2 regions of the Sutcliffiella sp. NPDC057660 genome follow, and region 1 is predicted to be linked to the other one. Evidence: predicted binding sites of a transcription regulator. Region 1 holds the regulator's gene; the other holds the start of a gene.
The links. The regulator NrdR, encoded in region 1, represses ribonucleotide reductase genes. The targets are predictions, from matches to a motif close to AACACNATATATNGTGTT.
Positions count from the first base shown of each region.

Region 2: ACFVAD_RS02390 (vitamin B12-dependent ribonucleotide reductase) is a predicted target of NrdR. The motif match lies at 2,717-2,734, and genes of this name have one in related genera.

Region 1 covers NZ_JBHVHV010000010.1:196,398-207,616, reverse strand. Annotated here, with positions in the region: gene polA (DNA polymerase I) at 1-422, shown strand, start outside; gene mutM (DNA-formamidopyrimidine glycosylase) at 440-1,273, shown strand; gene ytaF (sporulation membrane protein YtaF) at 1,350-1,988, shown strand; gene coaE (dephospho-CoA kinase) at 2,042-2,638, shown strand; gene ACFVAD_RS13545 (glyceraldehyde-3-phosphate dehydrogenase) at 2,750-3,781, shown strand; gene speD (adenosylmethionine decarboxylase) at 4,092-4,466, shown strand; gene ACFVAD_RS13535 (cytosolic protein) at 4,594-4,998, shown strand; gene nrdR (transcriptional regulator NrdR) at 5,031-5,492, shown strand; gene ACFVAD_RS13525 (replication initiation and membrane attachment family protein) at 5,584-7,002, shown strand; gene ACFVAD_RS13520 (diacylglycerol/lipid kinase family protein) at 7,159-8,061, shown strand; gene ytxC (sporulation protein YtxC) at 8,196-9,032, shown strand; T-box leader at 9,102-9,336, shown strand; gene thrS (threonine--tRNA ligase) at 9,393-11,219, shown strand, end outside.
Region 2 covers NZ_JBHVHV010000002.1:142,090-148,479, reverse strand. Annotated here, with positions in the region: gene ACFVAD_RS02405 (DinB family protein) at 504-989, shown strand; gene ACFVAD_RS02400 (rhodanese-like domain-containing protein) at 1,042-1,365, opposite strand; gene ACFVAD_RS02395 (lipoate--protein ligase family protein) at 1,588-2,424, shown strand; gene ACFVAD_RS02390 (vitamin B12-dependent ribonucleotide reductase) at 2,858-5,428, shown strand; gene ACFVAD_RS02385 (hypothetical protein) at 5,536-5,739, shown strand; gene mntR (transcriptional regulator MntR) at 6,058-6,390, shown strand, end outside.

The DNA of each region.
Region 1 (11,219 bases):
ACCGCTATCTGGAGAGCTTCCCGGGAGTCAAGCAGTATATGGATGACGTGGTACTCGAAGCAAAGGATAAGGGCTATGTAACGACCCTGCTTCACCGTCGCCGCTATTTGCCGGAGATCACAAGCAGCAACTTCAATCTTAGAAGCTTTGCTGAGAGAACAGCGATGAACACCCCAATCCAGGGCAGTGCAGCAGACATCATCAAGAAGGCGATGATCGAAATGTCGATGAGATTGGAAAAAGAAAACATGCAGGCGAAAGTGCTGCTGCAGGTGCATGATGAACTTGTTTTTGAAGCTCCGAAAGAAGAAATAGAAAAATTGAAGAAAATCGTACCGGAAGTGATGGAGCAAGCACTGGAGCTGACCGTTCCGTTGAAGGTCGACTACTCCTACGGCTCCACCTGGTACGATGCGAAATGATGTAAGGAGGTGTTTTTATGCCAGAACTTCCAGAGGTTGAAACCGTCAGAAAAACACTTCTACAGCTGGTACAGGGAAAGAAGATTGAAGCGGTAAGGGTTCTTTGGCCAAAAATGGTGAAGGAGCCGGATGATGTCGCCATGTTTGAGCATATGCTTGTGGGGCAGACCATCCAGACGATAGGTCGTAGGGGGAAATTCCTTCTTTTCTATCTGGATGACTATTGCATGGTTTCTCATCTTCGTATGGAAGGCAAATATGGACTTTATCAAAAGGATGAACCTTCCAATAAGCATACCCATGTGTTCTTCCATTTTGAGGACGGAACAGAGCTCCGCTACCAGGACGTGAGGAAGTTCGGAACGCTCCACCTTTACAGAAAAGGGGATGAGCTGAAGGCGAAGTCGCTTGCAAGCCTTGGACCGGAACCTTTTGACGAAGAATTCAGCCTCGCAGGCTTCAAGGCAAGCCTCTCCAGGAAGAACCGGAATATAAAAGCGGTCCTGCTTGACCAGACCGTGGTAGTGGGACTTGGCAATATATATGTGGATGAAGCCCTTTTTCGTGCAGGAGTACACCCTGAACGGTTGGCCAACACTCTATCAGATCAGGAACTTGAAATATTGCAGAAGGAAATTATCCTCACGCTCCAGGAAGCGGTAGAAAAGGGCGGGAGTACCATCCGCTCCTACGTCAATTCCCAAGGTCAGATCGGCATGTTCCAGCTTGAACTGTTTGTGTACGGTAGAAAAGGGGAAACCTGCAAAAAGTGTGGATCCGAAATAGAAAAATCAGTCGTAGCAGGAAGAGGGACCCATACATGTCCGATCTGCCAGCCGAAAGAAAGATAATTCTCACGTCCGGAAAAACACATCGAATGGGCTCCTGCCATATACTATCTCAGTGATAGTTAGGGAGGAGCTCTTTATGATTCCATACATCTCACTTATTCTTTTAGCATTTGCTGTCAGTCTGGACAGTTTCAGTGTCGGTTTGACATACGGCCTCAGAAAAATGCATATGCCGCTCAAATCGATCAGTATCATTGCATGCTGCTCTGCTGTTTCACTTTTGCTGGCGATGTTTGTTGGCACGATACTTACAACGTTCCTTTCTCCTGTCTACGCAGAGAGTATAGGAGGAGCGATTCTCATTCTTCTTGGAGTCTGGGTGCTGTATCAGTTTTTCAAGTCGAATGCGTCTAAGGATCCAACACTGATTGGAGAGAAAATCTTATTCAATCTGGAAATCAAGTCTTTGGGAGTCGTCATCAATATTTTGAGGAAGCCGACAGAAGCGGATTTTGACAAATCAGGGTCCATCACTGGACTGGAGGCATTCTTCCTGGGGATTGCATTATCGCTTGACGCATTCGGAGCGGGGATAGGTGCTGCGTTGTTAGGATATTCCCCGTGGATGATGGCTGTTTCTGTAGCGATGATGAGTTCCTTATTTGTTATCACTGGCATAAAGCTTGGAAGAATCTTTTCCGGAGTATCTTGGATGAACAAATTTTCTTTTTTGCCAGGTGTTTTACTTATTATTATCGGGATTATCAAGATTTGAGGCTATCTGTTCCCACAGAAGCCTCTTCCATTAGAGAGGAGTTGGACTGGCCGATGATTATTGGACTGACCGGCGGTATAGCCAGTGGTAAAAGTACGGTAGCTTCAATGCTGAAGGAATGTGGACTGCCGATTGTTGATGCAGATGTAGTAGCCCGCGAAGTGGTGGAAGTTGGTGAGGAAACCTATGAAAAATTAGTTTCAGAGTTTGGAGAAGGCATTTTGCAGGAGGACAGATCTCTGGACCGGGTAAAGCTAGGGAAACTCATTTTTGAAAACAAAGAAAAAAGAGAGCGTTTAAATTCCATCATGCATCCAAGTATACGTAACAGAATGAAGGAAGAGACGAAGGAGTATCTAAATAGAGGATATCAAACGGTTGTCATGGATATTCCACTGCTGTTTGAAAGCAAGCTCACCCATCTGGTAGAAAAGACTTTGCTTGTCTATGTGGATGAAGAGGTGCAACTTGATAGGCTGATGAGAAGAAATGATTTATCCCGCGAGGATGCCATGGCCAGAATCTCCTCACAAATGCCGCTCCGGGAAAAAGTGGATCTAGCTAATGAAGTTATACAAAACAACGGATCAATAGAAGAAACAAAAGAACAGCTACATACTATATTGAAGAAATGGGCTATCCAAAAATAGGGATATGCCCTTTTTTAAATTTTTTCATGACATAATCAAATTAAATATGTTATACTAATTGCAAGTAATCATAACATAAGTATAACATATATACAGAAATGGGGAATTTGCATGAAGGCAAGGGTTGCAATTAATGGTTTTGGACGTATTGGAAGAATGGTATTTAGACGTGCCATCCAAGAGGAAGGTTTGAATATTGTTGCAATCAATGCGAGCTATCCAGCCGAAACGTTAGCTCATTTAATTAAGTATGACACAAATCATGGGCGTTTCGATGCGGATGTCTACGCGGAGGACAACGCTCTTATTGTAAATGGTAAGCGCATTCAATTGGTCAATAACCGTAATCCGGAAGAATTGCCTTGGAAGGAAATGAATATTGATATCGTAATTGAAGCGACAGGGAAATTCAATGCACGCGATAAAGCGGCACTTCATCTGCATGCAGGGGCAAAGCGAGTGATTCTCACTGCGCCTGGTAAAGAAGAGGATGTAACCATCGTAATGGGTGTAAATGAAAAAGCCTTGGATTTGGATCAGCATTATGTCATTTCAAATGCATCTTGTACGACGAACTGCTTGGCACCTGTTGTGAAAGTCCTCGATGAGCAGTTCGGAATTGAAAATGGCCTGATGACGACGGTCCATGCTTATACGAATGATCAGAAAAACATCGATAATCCTCATAAGGACCTGAGACGTGCGAGAGCGTGCGGCCAGTCCATCATCCCGACGTCGACCGGTGCAGCGAAAGCATTGTCCCTTGTATTGCCTCATCTGAAGGGCAAACTTCATGGGATGGCATTACGTGTACCTACACCGAATGTCTCGCTGGTAGACTTGGTTGTGGACTTAAAGCAGCCTGTAACAGTGGATGATATAAACAATGCTTTCCAAACAGCTGCAGTCGGATCCATGGACGGCATCCTGGGTATAACCATGGAGCCTCTAGTGTCAGTCGATTTCAATACCAATCCACACTCGGCAGTGATCGATGGTCTATCCACTATGGTAATGGGGGAAACTAAGGTGAAAGTATTGGCTTGGTATGACAACGAGTGGGGCTACTCCTGCCGTGTTGTGGACCTGGTTCATTATGTAGCGGAGAAAATGGTGGAAGCGAAAGAAGTAATGGCTGGATAATATTTCACATAGTATGAACTGAAAAAATGTGAAAGCGGTTAACATCCCATGTTAGCCGCTTTTTTGCGTTGGAAGAATAGGGAGGATGAATTCTTTCTATTTTTGATAACAAAAAAATATGAAATGTATGTTGCAAAACTAATATAAAAACAGTATACTATTTTTCGTGAACTTCTTGAAACGGTTATGTGGCTACTTAAAGGGTTAGGACCTCTCTGGACTAACTTTCCCCCGTGGTAGTAATACAATAATCAATCTTCACCTTTGAGGAATTCATGTATTCTAAAAAATGTTAAAGGGGGAACGTGAGATGGAAACAGTAGGTCGTCACGTTATTTCAGAATTATGGGGTTGCGATTTTGATAAGTTGAATGATATGGATTACATTGAAAAAACTTTTGTTGATGCTGCGTTGAAATCCGGCGCTGAGGTTCGCGAGGTTGCATTCCATAAGTTTGCACCACAAGGAGTCAGCGGAGTTGTCATCATCTCTGAATCACATTTAACTATTCACAGCTTCCCGGAACACGGATATGCAAGCATTGACGTTTATACATGCGGTGAGTTGGATCCTAACATTTCTGCAGATTACATTGCTGAAGCTTTAAATGCTCAGACTCGTGAAACAATCGAACTTCCACGTGGAATGGGTCCTGTTCAAGTAAACAAAGCGAAAGCACTTTAAAATTATATCTAAATCGATTAAAATGGTAAGAGGTGTATAATATGCACCTCTTTTTATTATATCTTTTTTCCTACATATCATTTCTTTTATATAGAACGTAGTAAATCTAAGGGGTTGTCAAATTATCGTGGGAGCTATTCAAAAATTAAAAAACCTTTTATCCACTCATACGGAGACAAGGGAAAATCATATTGATGCAGCATTGCGAAGCCATTATTACAAGGTATCCAACAAAAATGCCATGAAAGCCCTCCAGGAAATGTTCCAAAAGATGGACGGGTTTTCAGTCAAATCCGTTTCAGAGGAACACGGAGAAATAGCGGTACAGGTGAACAAAGGAAAAAAGGCCTTCATGGTCGTGACAGTGATTTCGGTGAGGCCATTTGAAACGGCGATCGACTTTTCCGTTACAACGGATTCTGCCATTCTGCCGACAGATTTCGGCTTCAGTCGCAAACTGGTCCTGCATATGTACCAGGAACTTAATAAATCTCTCAACTATACAGGTTCGGGTTTAAATTCGGAAAGATAAAAATACGATAAGGAAATGGAGCTGAAACCCTTATGAAATGTCCAGCTTGTCAACATAATGGCACCAAGGTATTGGATTCCAGACCAGTGGAGGAAGGGCGCTCTATTCGTAGACGAAGAGAGTGTGAGTCCTGCTCCTATCGCTTTACCACTTTTGAAAAGGTGGAAGAGATGCCTTTGATCGTGGTGAAAAAAGAAGGGATCAGAGAAGAATTCAGTAGGGAAAAGGTGCTGCGTGGCCTGATAAAAGCCTGCGAAAAAAGACCGGTAGCGCTCAAAGTGCTAGAGGACATTGTCATCGAAGTGGAAAAGGAACTCCGCAATATCGGCATATCAGAAGTGAAGAGCGATATAGTGGGCGAGATGGTAATGGAGCGCCTTTCCAAAATTGACGAGGTTGCCTATGTAAGGTTTGCATCGGTTTACCGCCAATTTAAAGATATCAATGTTTTCCTTGATGAATTAAAAGAGATAATAGAAAAAGAGCGGAAATAATATCGCATAATTAGCAAAACAGAGAGGAGAAATATCAGCCTCTCTGTTTTATCATTGATCACTTATAGTTACAGAAAGGTTTGAATGTGTTATGTCTGAACGGCATTGGAAAGAACTGGTCCCTGTTGACCGCTATATGGTCCGTGCCAGCGGGGTACTTCAATCATTTGATCGGAAAATATTGACCATGCTTTATCAGCCTCTTCTTGGCTACAGGGGGTTCAGCCTGTTCATGACGCTTTGGAGTGAATTGGACCAGGATCGGCTATGGGGGGAAGTGACGACCCATCACGGCATCATGACAACGATGCAATGCAATTTAAAGGACATCCATCAGGAACGGATCAAGCTGGAAGGAATCGGACTGTTGAAGACCTGGGTGAAGGAGGACGAGCATTCCCGGACGTTCATCTATGAGCTTCAGCCTCCCCTTTCTCCTGATGCCTTCTTTTCCGAGCCTATGCTGACCATCTACCTCTACAATCGACTCGGTAAGACAAAATACTTGAGCGTAAAGAAGTATTTTTCAGATGAGGCGATTCCGGATGCGGATTACACCCAGATCACCCGTCAATTCAGTGACGTTTTCCAATCTGTCCAAGCAGAAAATATCGCCTATGCAGCGAATGAGGAAACGATGGAAGAACTGCAGCTATCAGAAGATAAAGAGTGGATAGGACGTAAAGTCGGTCAGGAGCCGGAAGTCGGAAAAAGTGAATTTGATTTCGAGTTGTTCTATGCCGGTCTTTCGGATGTGGTAATTCCAAAGAAAGCAATCACATCAAAAGTGAAGCAAGCCATTCAGAAGCTCGCCTTTATCTATCAGATCGATCCAATAACGATGAAGGATCTGATGATGAATGTCATTGATGAAGACGATATGATCAATCTGGAGAAATTAAGAAAAGCGGCACGTGACTGGTACCAATTGGAGTACCACAATACACTTCCCTCCTTGGTTGAGAAAACCCAGCCGGCCAATCTTAAACAGTTTACCGATAAAAATCCTTCATCCAAGGAGGAGCAGTTGATCCAGCAACTTGAAAATGTATCGCCTAAAGCGATGCTTACAGATCTCTCGGGAGGGGCGGAGCCGTCAGTCTCGGATTTGCGCATTGTCGAGGACGTCATGTTCAAGCAACAGCTCACCCCTGGGGTTACAAACGTATTGCTGTACTACGTTCTGTTGAAAACGGACATGAAGCTGAACCGCAAATATGTGGAGAAAATAGCAAGCCACTGGGCCCGCAAGCAGGTCAAAACAGTGAGCGCTGCGATGGAGCTTGCAAAAGAGGAACATCGCCAGTATCAAAACTGGGCCGATACGAAAACGACGAAAAAATCTGCCTCCGCTTCGAAAGAGAAGCAGGTACGAAACCGCTTTGTAAGCGAGTCGGACCCTGCAGAGGAGAACGCTGAAAGCTACCAGGAAGTACAGGAACAGGACAAACAGAAGCTCGCAGAACGACTTGCAAAATTGAAAAACAGGAAGTTGAAGCTTGATAACTAGAACCACATAGCCGCGTGCACTCGGTTTTTCTGAGTGTTGCGCGGCTTTTCGTCTGTATTTTTTCTATGAAGATTGCACCTTCTCACGTTATTCATCTAATTATTGGGTATGGTAAAATAAATGCACGAAAATTTCATGTCGAAAGGAGGAACGATAGTGGAAAAAGTGGCACTTATTTTAAACCCGAACGCCGGGAAGCGAAAGCTCGTGGAGTCGATGGATGTGATTAAAGAAAAGCTGCAGAAAGCGTTTAAAGATGTGGAAGTTTGTGTAACCAAGGAAGCAGGGGATGGAGCAAAGATAGTTTCCGACCTAGAAGGAAAGGTCGACCTTATCATTGGCGCAGGTGGGGACGGAACCATCTATGAGCTGATTAACGCCATTTGCAAGCTGAAGGATCGCCCTGCTTTTGCCATTATTCCGGGTGGCACCTGCAATGATTTTTCCAGGACCATCGGGATGAACCAGGACCCGGTCCTTGCTGCGGAACAGATTGTGGAAAAGAGAATGGAGCTCGTCGATGTAGGAAAATGTGAGAAGCAATACTTTCTTAATTTTTGGGGAATCGGCCTGATATCAAAGGTTTCGGATAATATGGATACCCAAAATAAACAACTGCTTGGAAAGCTTTCGTATTATATCAGTGCCGGCCAGACGGTTTTTGATAGTGAACCCTTTCAGCTTAAAGTAAAGAGTGATACGACAAGCTACGATGGAGAAGCGATGATGCTTCTGATCGGAAATGGCTCCTATGTAGGGGGATTCCAGTCCTTCTTCCCGGAAAGTCATGTACAGGACGGGGTACTAGATGTCCTTATTGTCAAACAAACATCCCTCACCCACTTATGGACATGGATGCAATCAAAAATTCAGCAGCAATTTCCTGCAGAAGCAAACGAGGATCTGATCTATTTCCAGGCAAGGGAAATTGAAATTGAGGCTACCCCAACACAGGAAATAGATTGTGACGGGGAGTGTAATTTCAGCACCCCATCCAAAATAAAGATTCTACCGAAGCATCTGAAAGTATTGGTGGGAGACTTTGCCGCTTTTGTTTAGCGAAGTTCTCCACCTCCGCGAAGAGGGGGAGGCTTGTATATAAAATAATCCCCTCTTGTTCCTTATATTTGTTATCATTTTTTCCCTCGTCCTCCCATATACATAGAATCAGGTGTACCAAAGGGGGGACAAACTTGTTTGAGATTTCCTTTCGCGATGAATTGGATGCAAAAACAGTGTTTTTACGAATACTCGAGACTAATCCAGAAGGTGATTCAATCCTTTCTTTACATAAAGAAAAAATTGTAGTGGAGTCTAAGGATATCGTTTTTTACCAACATGCAATCATACCCGCATTAAAGAGCTTCATTACAAAGGTGAAGGAAAAAGCATATATTGTATCTACCTTGGAAAATATATTTTATTTCAAGGATGAAGAGGAGCACGAGCAGATTCTATGTATCTTGCAATCTATCCTTCAAGGGGAAAGAAGCGATATACCCAATCTCCCTCCCATACAGGAAAGGGAAAAACAACTTGACTCCATCATCCATGGCTTTTTTATGGAGCCGGTTTCCTTTTCTTTTGATTCCTTTTTGACTTTCCGTTTAAAAGAGTACTATGATACCCTGCAGATCTATCTGGAGGCGGCAATAGATGAATACAAGCTGGAACAAGAATACCAGACCTTCATCCATCAGCTGCGGGAGCTGTTGAACGCTACTGATTCCAAATTGAATGAAGTCCATCTTGTCTACCAATACCAATTTGATTTCTACGATGAAAGCCTGAATCATATTACGAAGAATCAACTGATAAAATACATGAACCGAACGCATTTCAACAACTATTCCTACTATATCGATTCAGTCGTATTGGCCCCGTTGGTATCCATTGCACCGAGAAAACTCTTCCTTTATACCGACAATACGGATCATCAGCTGGTGGAAACCATCCGGAATATTTTCGAGGAAAGAACGGAAATTCTTCCTTATCACTATTTTGGGCAAAAAAAAAGCAAAATTGATTAAGATGTGTACTTGATTTTCCTTGATATGGAGAATATAATAACAGACATAATCAATTTTAAACCTTATAGCCTACAAGTAATGATGAGGACATGAGTACATTTGACACGAATTCAAGAGAGGGAAGTCACCGGCTGAAAGCTTCCTATTACGGTTAAAGTATTTACCGCCTCTAAACTTCAGCAGCGAAAATAAAAGTAGCTGTTGACGGGGAAATCCCCCGTTATCGAAAACGAAGCCGTCTTTTTATCAATTTTTAAAAGATGGGAACTTGGGTGGAAACACGGATATTAAACTCGTCCCTTATTTATAGGGGACGGGTTTTTTTATTTTTTCAAAAAATCTAAAGAAGAGGTGACAGGGATGTCGGAATTATTGAAAATCACATTTCCAGACGGAGCGGTAAAGGAGTTTGAGCGTGGCACGACAACAGAAGATATCGCTGCATCCATTAGCCCGGGTCTGAAAAAGAAAGCAATTGCAGGTAGATTTAACGGAGAGTTCATTGACCTTCGTTCCCCGATAGAAGCAGATGGAGAAATCAGCATTGTTGTCCAGGATACGGAAGAAGCCCTGGGAATCATGCGTCACAGCACTGCCCACTTGATGGCACAGGCGATCAAGCGTCTATATGGCAATGTGAAGCTTGGGATTGGACCAGTCATTGAAAATGGGTTCTACTATGACATTGATATGGAAGAGTCCTTGACTCCGGATGATCTGCAGAAAATCGAAAAAGAAATGAAGAAGATTGTAAGTGAAAACTTGGATGTAGTCCGGGTGGAAGTCAGCAGGGAAGAAGCAATGCGCCGCTACGATGAATTGAATGACGAGCTGAAGCTTGAGTTGATTCGTGAGCTTCCGGAAGGCGAAACAATCTCCATCTACGAGCAGGGCGAATTCTTTGACCTATGCCGAGGGATTCATGTACCATCCACTGGAAAAATCAAGGAGTTCAAGCTCCTAAGCATCGCTGGAGCGTACTGGAGAGGCGACAGCAAAAACAAGATGCTGCAGCGTATCTACGGAACTGCTTTCTTCAAAAAAGCGGAGCTTGACGAGCATCTTCGCCTGTTGGAAGAAGCAAAAGAGCGTGACCACCGTAAGATCGGAAAAGAGCTTGACCTGTTTTTCAACTCTCAAAAGGTTGGGCAAGGGTTGCCGCTATGGCTGCCTAAAGGAGCTACAATCCGCCGCGTGATTGAGCGTTATATTGTGGACAAAGAAGTTTCTCTTGGCTATGACCACGTTTACACTCCGGTGATGGGCAGCGTGGATCTTTATAAAACTTCCGGTCACTGGGACCACTATCAGGACGGCATGTTCCCTCCGATGGAGATGGATAACGAGCAGCTGGTGCTCCGTCCAATGAACTGTCCGCACCATATGATGGTCTACAAAAACAGCATTCACAGCTATCGCCAGCTGCCAGTCCGCATTGCGGAGCTTGGAACAATGCACCGCTATGAAATGTCCGGAGCGTTGGCAGGACTGCAGCGTGTACGTGGAATGACACTGAATGATGCGCACATCTTCGTTCGCCCTGACCAGATCAAGGATGAGCTGAAGCGTGTTGTTAACCTGGTTCTTGAAGTGTACAAAGATTTCGGCCTGGATGACTATTCTTTCCGTCTTTCCTACCGTGATCCGGAAAACAAAGAAAAGTACTTTGACGACGATGCAATGTGGGAAAAAGCACAAGGCATGCTGAAAGAAGCAATGGACGATCTAGGCTTGAACTACTTCGAAGCAATCGACGAAGCGGCATTCTACGGTCCTAAATTGGACGTACAGGTCCGTACTGCCCTTGGAAAAGAGGAAACACTTTCCACTGTACAGCTTGACTTCCTATTGCCTGAGAAATTCGATCTGACTTATGTCGGGGAAGACGGCAAACAGCACCGTCCGGTCGTTATCCACCGCGGAGTCGTTTCCACAATGGAACGCTTTGTTGCCTTCCTGATCGAGGAGTACAAAGGCGCATTCCCAACTTGGCTTGCACCTGTTCAAGTTCAAGTGATTCCTGTATCACCTGACGCACACTTCGACTATGCAAAAGAAGTACAGGATCTACTGAAATCCAAAGGGCTGCGTGTGGAAATGGACGAAAGAAACGAGAAAATCGGCTACAAAATCCGTGAAGCACAAATGCAGAAAATCCCTTACATGCTCGTAATCGGAGACAATGAA
Region 2 (6,390 bases), on a different contig from region 1:
TCAAAAGCGTCGAATGATACCTTCAGTCGGCTCAAAACAAGCAAGTGAGGGAATCAAAAGCGTCGAATGATACCTTCACTCGGCTCAAAACAAGCAAGTGAGGGAATCAAAAGCATCGAATGATACCTTCAGTCGGCTCAAAACAAGCAAGTGAAGGAATCGAAAGCATCGAATGATACCCTCACTCGGTTCAAAACAAGCTAGTGAAGGAATCAAAAGCGTCGAATGATACCTTCAGTCGGTTCAAAACAAGGACTCGGTTCAAAGCGAGAAAGTGAGGGAATAAAAAACTTAAAGATGTTACCCTTCACATCAGTAGAAGGTGGTACCGACTGTTTGGATGCAGTTATTATGTGGTGGGGGAAAAGCTGATCGCCATGTCCTCCGACGTCAGCTGGTTCCAACGACCCGGTACAATAAATAGCTTTCAAGACATCATATTATTTCTCATTTTCCCCTCCAGCAAGTATGATAAATAGTAGAAACAAAGGGAGGGATCACGAATGTATTACGCCAAAACCTACGAAGCAAGGGAAGAACTGCTACATGTACTGGAAGGGCTTGAAGAGGAAAAGCTCCACCACAAGAAAAGTCCGGAGCTTTGGTCTGTAAGTGAAAACGTGGAACACCTTTACCTGATAGAAAATAAGATTGTGAACGGATTAAAAAAAGCGATTCAAGCAAAACTTGCTGTGGAAGAAAAGGATCTGAACCTGGAAAAGATGCTCGCAAACCGTACATACAAAGTGCAGGCTCCGGAAGATATTGTACCATCCGGTCATCCCTACACAAAAGTGGAACTTTTCCAGCTGCTTGAGCAATCGAGAGCAAACCTGAATAAGTTCATCCAGGAAACTGATGATGAATCGCTGCATGCATATGGGTTTAACCATCGCTGGATTGGCGACCTCTCTGCCCAGCAATGGGTACTGCTGATCGGATTCCATGAAAGAAGACATATCGATCAGATAAAAAAATCCATCCAATAGAGTACAAAACAAAAAAGAGCACTCACATTCACCTTGTAAGTGCTCTTTGCTATTAGTTCTTAGTTCTGATCTTTCCGCCCCATTGCTTGAATCCGCCTTTTAGCTGATAAAGTTTTGTGTGGCCTTGTCTTTTCAGCATCTGTGCTGCACGGCCGCTGCGCAATGTATTTTGGCAGTAGATGTAGACTGGTTGATCATTGCGGATCTCTTTGCTTCTCATTTTAAGTTGAGAAAGAGGAATGTTTCTTGCTCCAAGGATGTGTCCGCCTTCATATTCCTTTTGTTCGCGAACATCAATCAGCTGTGCTTTGCGATAGCCGGAACGAAAATCCTCTTCAGTTAGAGTGGTAAGAATTTTGCGCTGGTAGAGGAACATGATCACCGAATAGGCAATGATAGCTCCCAAAACTCCTAATAAAACGTACAATGCTGACAACCCCTCTTTATCTTAGTATTCCAAAGTATATTATATAAAAGCTTGGACAAAATGTCATCCTTTTACTAAAGCTGCAACAAAAAACTGCCAAGCTTTAACTTTGAATAAGTGGTGATGATTTGTTACACTAAATCATCATACATAATAAAAGAGGTACATCCTATGACAAAAGAAATTTGGAGATATATTGATTCAAAGGAACAGTCTCCTGCCTTTAACATGGCATTGGACGAAGCGTTGCTTGAGTGGCATAGTGCAGGCAAGATTCCCCCGACCATCCGTTTCTATGGATGGAATCCACCAACTTTATCAGTTGGTTATTTTCAAAAAGTGGATAAAGAAGTGAATATGGAACGTGTGAAGGAATTGGGGCTTGGCTTTGTCCGACGCCCGACAGGTGGACGAGGCGTGCTTCATGATAAGGAATTGACCTACAGTGTCATCGTTTCCGAAGAGCATCCAGAAATGCCTAGCTCCGTAACGGAAGCATATCGCGTCATTTCAGAGGGGATCCTTGAAGGATTTAAGGAACTTGGATTGGATGCCTATTTTGCGATTCCTCGAACGGAAGAGGAAAAAGAGGGCTTGAAAAATCCAAGGTCCGCCGTATGCTTTGATGCACCGTCCTGGTATGAGCTCGTGGTGGAAGGCCGAAAAGTGGCTGGCAGTGCACAGACTCGCCAGAAGGATGTCATACTGCAGCACGGCTCCATACTACTCGAAATAGATGAGGATATGTTGTTCAGCCTGTTCAACTATCCTAGCGAACGTGTCAAAGAGCGCATGCAGAAAAACTTCAAGAACAAGGCTGTTGCGATCAATGCGCTGAGGGAAACCCCGGTGACGATAGAAGAGGCGAAGGAAGCCTTCTATAAAGGATTTGAAAAAGGGTTGAACATAAAGCTGGAGCCGTATGAACTAACGGAATCCGAGCTTGAGGAAGTACAGGCAATCATGGATAGTAAATATTCGACTGATGAGTGGAATTATAAAAGGTAGCGAGGAATTTTTCCTCGTTATCTTTTTGTTTTACACTAGATATAGTAGGGTACTAAAAATGTGGCGCCCATATAGGTAGTAGTCAACCAAAAAAAATAAAAAATATTTTTCTTGCAAAAGGAAGGAATTTCTTGAAAGGTTGATACATAAACCTCGCTATAATTCGTGAAATTTCGCAAGTGACAAAATACGTCATTATAAGAGATTTTGTCGAAGTAATCTCTGTTTTCCTCTCTCAATCTCATTTATTTGATTGTTTTTCCATTTGACAAAAATTGATTTATCAGTCTGAAAATCAATATATAGTATTGTCGAAAAAATGTCAGACACTATATGTTGATATTTTATGTAAAGGTATGATACCTTATCAGTACAAACAATTTTTACTGAAGTAATTATTGGTAGAACTACTAGTTTTAGAGGAGTTGTAATAATGACCATAGCCATGAATGAAAATAAAACGAAAATTGATGTAGAACGACTGAATAAGGATATTACTTTGTTTCCTCAGGTTCATCCTATTACAGAAGACATGACAACGACGCACCGTGGTGTTTCCCGTCTAGTGATGCTCGATCGTTACGCATTCAAAGATACAGAAAAAGTAACCTTGACAGCTGGAGATTTTGTTGTATTGACGATCAAGGAGGATCCGAAATTCCCAGCAAGAGGACTAGGTTATATACAAGATATAGACTGGTCTACCAAAAAAGCTTCCGTATTAATTGAAGAGGAGTATCGTGGAGTTTTGACAAAGCAGGGCGAAGTGGAAACTGGTGTCGTGGTCCGCACACTGGACGTCATCGAGAAGCCACTTGAAGTGTTTTACGAACAGATTGCCAAACGTAATGCGACAGGACTTGCTGCAGCTGAAACTACTGAAGAGAAGCGCCAGGAGTGGTTCGAAAAGTTCTACCACGAGCTTGTCAACCTCAACTTTGTACCGGCAGGACGCGTATTGTACGGAGCGGGAGCAGATACGGATGTAACGTATTTCAACTGCTACGTTATGCCGTTTGTCCAGGATTCACGCGAAGGCATTTCCGAGCACCGCAAACAGGTGATGGAGATCATGAGCCGCGGCGGTGGGGTAGGAACGAATGGATCGACTCTACGTCCAAGAAATGCACTTGCTAGAGGAGTAAACGGAAAATCATCCGGAAGTGTTTCCTGGCTGGATGATATTGCGAAATTGACACATCTTGTGGAACAGGGTGGTTCAAGACGTGGAGCACAAATGATCATGCTGGCAGATTGGCATCCGGACATCGTGGAATTCATCATCTCCAAAATGCAAAATCCAAGAATTCTGCGCTACTTAATCGAAAATACAAATGATGAAAGCATCAAGAAAGCCGCAGAGGACAAATTGAAATTCACTCCCCTGACAGATCAGGAAGTCACGATGTACCAATCAGTCACAAACTTCAAGCACATCCCTGGCTATGGTGGATTCACGGAACAGATTATCAGAGACGCAGAGCAGAAGCTGAAAGTAGGCGGAACCTATACAGTGCATAATCCGGAATTCCTTACTGGCGCCAATATTTCCATCACGCTGACAAATGACTTTATGGAAGCTGTGGAGAATGATGCGGATTACGACCTTCGCTTCCCTGATGTAGAAGGTTACGATAAAGAGGAAATGGAAATTTACAATAAGGAATGGTCGGAGGTTGGAGACGTACGTGAATGGGAGAAACTTGGCCATAAGGTACGTGTGTACAGAAAAATCAAGGCGAAAGAGCTCTGGAACCTCGTGAACATCTGTGCCACCTACTCTGCTGAGCCTGGTATCTTCTTTATAGATAATGCCAACGACATGACAAATGCGAAAGCATACGGTCAAAAGGTTGTAGCAACGAACCCATGTGGGGAGCAGCCCCTCGCGCCTTTTTCAGTCTGTAACCTTGCTGCAGTGAACCTTGCGGAAATGGCAGACAAAGAAACAAAGACCGTCAACTTCGAGAAACTGAAGCAAACAGTGGAAGTCGGCGTTAGAATGCAGGACAACGTAATTGATGTAACACCTTATTTCCTCGAGGAGAACAAAAAGCAGGCACTTGGCGAGCGCCGTGTCGGATTAGGGGTAATGGGACTTCATGACCTATTGATCTACTGCGAAACGGAATACGGCTCCGAAAAAGGAAATGAGCTTGTGGATCAAGTATTTGAAACAATCGCAACGACCGCGTACCGTGCTTCTGTTGAGCTTGGAAAAGAGAAGGGAAGCTTTCCATTCTTACAAGGCGCAACAGAAGAAGAAACGAACCGCCTGCGTAAGGCATTCACGGAAACGGGCTTTATGAGCAAAATGCCTGAAGATATCAAAGAAGGCATCCTGGCGGCCGGTATCCGTAACTCTCACTTGCTGACAGTTGCACCAACTGGTTCTACCGGAACAATGGTCGGTGTGTCAACAGGACTAGAGCCATACTTCTCCTTCTCCTACTTCCGCAGCGGACGCTTAGGGAAGTTCATTGAAGTGAAGGCGGATATCGTGCAGGAGTACTTGAATGCCAACCCGGAAGCAGATCCTGAGAATCTGCCTAACTGGTTCATCTCTGCGATGGAATTGGCTCCTGAAGCGCATGCGGATGTGCAATGCATCATCCAGCAATGGATAGACAGTTCCATCTCCAAAACCGTAAACGCCCCGAAAGGCTATACGGTTGATCAAGTAAAAAATGTGTACGAGCGACTTTACAAAGGCGGCGCAAAAGGCGGTACGGTTTACGTGGATGGAAGCCGTGATTCCCAAGTGCTGACCCTGAAAGCCGAAGAAAACACGATGGATGAAGAAAGCGAACAGATCCAAATGGAAGATGTCGTGAAAAAACCTGTCGTGCTGGTGGAAACGATCAATGATCTGCGTTCCACAAACGTACAATTCGGTTCGGAAATCGGAAACACATGCCCGGTATGCCGCATCGGGACGGTAAAGGAAATCGGCGGATGCAACACATGTACAGATTGTGGTGCACAGCTGAAGTGCGGACTATAAAATAATAAGTGAAAGACCTATTCGCTCAATTCGAATAGGTCTTTTATTTTTAGGAAGTACTCATCACTCCCTTTTTTCATACATTATCCTAAAAGGGGGAATGCCTAATGTGGCAAATGAAAATACCATACCTGATCGGACAGCCAATCGGTGTATCCTTTATGGATGGCACAGGCACCTCAGGAGTCCTATGCAGCGCCGATGGTCAAAAGCTTTATGTGATGGAATATCTATATCATACACAGTTTGCTATCAAGCAATATGAGTACCAGACAATACAGGATATTCTGCCTTTTCCAGGCTGTCAATGAGATCTATGAAAAATGTCTCCCAGAGATTGTTGTTCTTGGTATTGGATGACGAAATTGCAATAAATACCGAATTAATTAATTATTTTGCTCGCCCCCTGTTGATTGGAGTGCAAGGCATGAGACCGCCCGCGGAAAGCGAATGCCTGGAAAGGAAATCAACAGGGGTGTTTAACGGAGTCACAAGATTTATGTATCATATAAAGAACATTAATGAAAGACTGAAATCTTTGAACCTTTCTACATAACTTGTCAGTAGCGCTAAGTTAATGTATCATTTTAATGACGGTTACGATCGTGGATTGGAAATGGAGGGATATTATGCCTACCCCAAGTATGGAAGACTACATAGAACAGATTTACATGCTAATTGAAGATAAAGGATATGCACGTGTATCAGACATAGCTGAAGCACTGGCGGTACATCCCTCATCTGTAACGAAAATGGTGCAAAAGCTCGATAAGGATAAGTATCTGATTTATGAAAAATACCGAGGTCTTGTGTTGACTTCCAAAGGCAAGAAAATCGGGAAGCGTCTCGTCTATCGCCATGAGCTTTTAGAGCAGTTTCTGCGGGTGATCGGTGTGGATGAGGAGAACATCTATGAAGATGTGGAAGGCATCGAGCATCATCTGAGTTGGAATGCAATCGAT